2 regions of the Weizmannia acidilactici genome follow, and region 2 is predicted to be linked to the other one. Evidence: riboswitches for the same ligand, from Rfam matches in the RefSeq annotation. Region 2 holds a riboswitch; the other holds the start of a gene.
The links. Region 2 has a riboswitch for cyclic di-AMP ahead of kimA (potassium transporter KimA). Riboswitches for the same ligand answer to the same signal wherever they lie in the genome.
Positions count from the first base shown of each region.

Region 1: another riboswitch for cyclic di-AMP. It lies ahead of gltP (glutamate/aspartate:proton symporter GltP); the one in region 2 lies ahead of kimA (potassium transporter KimA).

Region 1 covers NZ_BKZR01000030.1:10,004-12,472, forward strand. Annotated here, with positions in the region: gene gltP (glutamate/aspartate:proton symporter GltP) at 1-926, opposite strand, end outside; cyclic di-AMP (ydaO/yuaA leader) riboswitch at 1,213-1,361, opposite strand; gene GBH70_RS11435 (histidine phosphatase family protein) at 1,561-2,181, shown strand.
Region 2 covers NZ_BKZR01000008.1:87,154-89,622, forward strand. Annotated here, with positions in the region: cyclic di-AMP (ydaO/yuaA leader) riboswitch at 825-968, shown strand; gene kimA (potassium transporter KimA) at 1,068-2,469, shown strand, end outside.

The sequences.
Region 1 (2,469 bases), on a different contig from region 2:
TACAGCGTTGAGCCGTCCAGGTTAAACGAATAACCGGTTGGAATCACGAGCGTCGTAATCGATTTCGGACAGCCGAATTTTTCCATTTTCTGCATCAGTTTCGGCAGCACCGTTTCCGAGCTGGCGGTTGAGTAGGCCAAAATCAGTTCATCTTTCAATATCTTAAAAATATGGAAAATATTGACGCGAAAGATCCAAGCAATCAAACCAAGGACAACCACAATAAAGAAAATAATCGTTCCGTACACGGTTAAAACGAGTTTACTTAACGGGATCAGCGATTTAAGCCCGAATTGTGTCACTGTCACGCCGATCAAGCCGAATACGCCGATCGGGGCAACTTTCATGACCAAATTCGTGACATAAAACATTGCCTCACTTACGCCCTGGAAAAAGTGGAGCACCGGTTTCCCCTTTTCGCCAATCGCGGCAACCCCGATCCCGAACACCACGGAAAAGAAGATGATCGGAAGCATATTCCCTTGCGATAATGATTCAAACAAGTTGGTCGGCACAATATTTAAAATCGTATCGATAATGCCGTGTTCCGAAGTTTCTTTCGTTGTCTGCACATAACTGTGGATATCCGTTTTTGTCAGCGAGCTCATATCGATTCCTGTGCCCGGATGGACAATATTCGCGGCGAGTAGCCCGACAACGATCGCAATCGTCGTGACAATTTCAAAATAAATCAAGGTTTTAAAGCCGAGCTTTCCGACCTGCTTAATATCCCCGGCCCCGGCAACGCCGACAATTAAGCTGGAAACGACGATCGGAATGACAATCATTTTAATCAGCCGCAAAAAGATATCCCCGAACGGCTGCAGAATATTCGAAACGGTATCATTGCCATGGAAAACTCCACCAATGATAATGCCAAGAATAAGTCCGATAAAAATCTGCCAAGCCAAGCTGATTCTTCTCATGAAATTCCCTCCCAGATGTAAAATATTTTTGGCTGTCGATGATCGCAACATCCGCTTTGTGAAAACGCGCTTGCAAATCCGGAGCCGCCCCCGGGGTTCCAGCGCGCCGGATTCCCTTTAGGGGCTGCAAAATATTGCGGAATCAGCCATTTTTTTTAAAGCGGTATGCCAAACCGTACCCCTGTTCCGCGGCCGGCAAACCGGGTTCATGGTTTAAAAAAAACCACGAAAGAGAGAGACTCCTTCGCAGCACAAAGCTTAAGAAGACGTGTCCAAAAAACACGTGCAGTTCTCTCCAGACGCTTACGAGGTTAGCTGACGGATTAGGGAGTAAAGAGTCTCCCCACCTTTCTAAAGAAAGGTTTCACCCCTGGTGCCGAAACACCGAATGGTTCCCCCGCTTACATGAAGCATGTAATTGAGCGATCATATGAAGTTCGAAAAAAGTAATTCCAACCATCCTTCAAATAGTTTTTTAGCGTCCGTGCCTATTATATAATATTTTAATATAACTTAGCAAATATATTTTACTTATAAAAAATTGCATAATTAATAGTAACGGCCTCAACTTCACCCTTTCCATATAATTTGTTAAAATGATAACAAACTTATTTTTCATGAAAAGAGGTAGGACATGGCTACTTTTTATTTTGTGCGCCACGGCCAGACGGAGTGGAATGCTGACAGGAACAGATACTGCGGAAGGAGCGATATCGGGTTGTCAGAATTGGGCATCAGGCAGGCGGAACTGGCGGCCGAAGCTTTAAAGGATGTTCCGTTTGATGCCGCTTATTCATCGACATTAAGCCGCGCTTATGATACGGCGGAAATTCTGCTCCGGGGGCGGAACCTGCCTATCGGGAAAGACCCGCGTATCGTCGAAACCGACTTCGGTATGTGGGAAGGGGAAAGATTGGAAGATTTCTCCGTCAAGTTCCCGGACAATTGGGAGGCATGGCTCCGCGACCCGGGTACAACGAAGGCGGGCTATACAGGAGAGAATGCAGTCCAAGTCTATACCCGCTTCCGTGAATGTGTCGATGAATTGGCACAGAAGCATCCGGATGGGACAATCCTTGTGGTTGCCCACAGCATGGCCGTCCGTTTTTTTGTTGCAGGAACCTTGCAGGTGCCTTTTAAAAATTATCGCATGATCCCGCAGGACAATACCGGCATTACGATTTATAAACAAACCCCGGAAGATTCCCGCTTCCTGGCGATTAATATCAACACGCATTTATATTCTATAAAATGAATCTATTTAAATTTCATACTATTTTTTGAATATAATAATAGAAGCTGTTCGTATTCAAAAAAGCGGTGGATTCTGGTCAACCCGCCGCTTTTTGAATACATTTTCATAACGAAAACGATTACATATAGAAAAAAGTTTAAATCAATCTTCTTTTCATGCTAAACTGTAGATGGACTATAAAAAAAAGAGCCGGGAACGCAAAATCTTTCATCACTATTGGGGAACTGAAAGAGATTTTATCAGATTTCATTAGAAAATAGGGGGTATCTTTGTCTACACGTCTATTTT
Region 2 (2,469 bases):
TTCTTTCCGCCGATATTTTTGACCTTTCCGCCGATATCCCTAGAAAGTCCGCTGATTTCCCCGCGGTTTCCGCTGATTCGGTAGAACAAGGTAGGCAGCTGTCCAAAGTTAAGAGCCCGGCACCGCTTGTTTAGAAATTTTTTACGAAGGAACAGCAGCTCTTCTCCCTGTATTTTTTTGTTTCGCCGATTTCCTGATTCTTTCCGCCGATATCCCTGGAAAGTCCGCTGATTTCCCCGCGGTTTCCGCTGATTCGGTAGAACAAGGTAGGCAGCTGTCCAAAGTTAAGAGCCCGGCACCGCTTGTTTAGAAATTTTTTACGAAGGAACAGCAGCTCTTCTCCCTGTATTTTTTTGTTTCGCCGATTTCCTGATTCTTTCCGCCGATATCCCGGGAGATTCCGCTGATTCGGTGGAAAAGGGTCGGGTGTTCAGCCGAAGACAGGGTCTCCGAAGCCAGTTATTTTACAAAGGGAAGCTTTTCTTTTTCATGTTATCGCTGATTTCCTGATTCTTTCCGGCAAGTTCGGTTATGATACAAAAAGGAGCGGTTTTATCACTTACGAAATCATCATCGTTTGATTTAAGATAATGATGCGGCCGTACATTGAGCAACCCGGAGCAGGGCCCGCAAGACGAATTATGCCCGGCCATCAATAAATAAAAAGAAGGGCGGGCAGGGTGCGTTTGACCGGGAGCGCGCCGGGTAAATATTTTTTATAGTCCCGCAAAAAATTGGAGAAAGCCCGATAAGCAAAGCGAAATAGTCTTTACAAACCGCGGCAACGGGAGTAAGATAGGATGTCGTACGTAAAAATATGTTTCATAACTGGACCGCTTAGTCCGGAAACGGAGCGGGGGAACCATGTTGCGGCACTGCGCCGCTTTGGGGTGAATCCTTTCGAAGGTAGGGCCACTCTTATGTCCGAACCCGACAGCTAACCTCGTCAGCGTGATAAGAGAGGATGTGAAACTGTGATCGGGCTTTTGACCACAGGGGAATAATTCTCTTGTGGTTTTTCTGTTTGCTACAATATGAAACATATGAGATAAAAGGAGACTATTCAAATGTTCACCACTATTAAACGATTTTTAATTGGGAGGCCGTTGCGTTCGAATGAACTCGAAGGGCAGAAACTTACCAAATTAAAGGCTTTGGCGATCCTTTCATCCGATGCGCTTTCATCTGTCGCATACGGTCCTGAGCAGGTTTTAATCGTACTGGCAACAGTGGGGGCATTGGCTTTTTGGTACTCGATTCCCATTACAGTCGGGATTTTAATTTTATTGGCAGCACTTATCGTATCTTATCGTCAGGTTATTTTTTCTTACCCTCAGGGCGGCGGGGCATACCTCGTCTCTAAAGAAAACCTTGGGGTCAGTCCCGGCCTTCTTGCAGGCGGATCCCTGCTGGTCGACTATATTTTAACCGTGGCCGTTTCCATATCGGCCGGCACGGATGCCATTACTTCCGCGTTCCAAAGTCTGCACCCGTACAATGTGTACATTGCCGTTTTTCTTGTCCTTGTCATTACCATTTTAAATTTGCGCGGATTGACGGAATCGGCCAATGTTCTCGCTTATCCGGTTTACTTATTTGTGCTGGCGCTTTTCCTCGTCATTGTCGTCGGCTTGTATAAAATCGTAACAGGGCAAATTCCGCCTGATCTGCATCCGCAAATCGGCACGCCGGTAGCAGGCATTTCGCTGTTTATTTTGTTAAAAGCTTTCTCGTCCGGGTGTTCGGCTTTAACAGGGGTTGAAGCAATCTCCAACGCGATCCCGAACTTCCGGGAACCGGCGCCGAAAAACGCGGCCCGTACGCTTTTCATGATGGGGATCATCCTGGCAAGCCTTTTGGCGGGGATCAGTTTCCTTGCCTACTGGTTCGGGATTGCACCGGAAGAAAAACAAACCGTTGTATCGCAAATGGCCCACAAGACATTCGGGAACGGGATATTGTATTATTTTGTCCAGGCAACAACTGCATTGATCCTTGTTCTGGCGGCAAATACCGGGTTTTCGGCATTCCCGCAGCTTGCTTTTAACCTGGCAAGGGATAAATTCATGCCGCGCATGTTTACGATCCGCGGCGACCGGCTTGGTTATTCGAACGGGATTATCTTTCTCGGCGTGGCTTCGATACTTTTGATCATTGCGTTCAGAGGCAATACGGAACGCCTTATTCCGTTATACGCGGTCGGTGTTTTCATTCCGTTTACGCTCGCGCAATGCGGTATGATAGTGAAATGGGTCCGCCAAAAACCAAAAGGGTGGATCGGAAGGATGTCCGTGAACTGTGTCGGTGCCTTTATTACATTCAGCGTTTTGGTGATTTTATTTATTACAAAATTCACCCAAGTTTGGCCGGTGCTCATTTTTTTACCGATTGTCATGAGTGTTTTCAAGAAAGTGAACCGGCACTACCAGGATGTCGGCGAGCAGCTCCGGACTGAAGGCATGTTCCAGG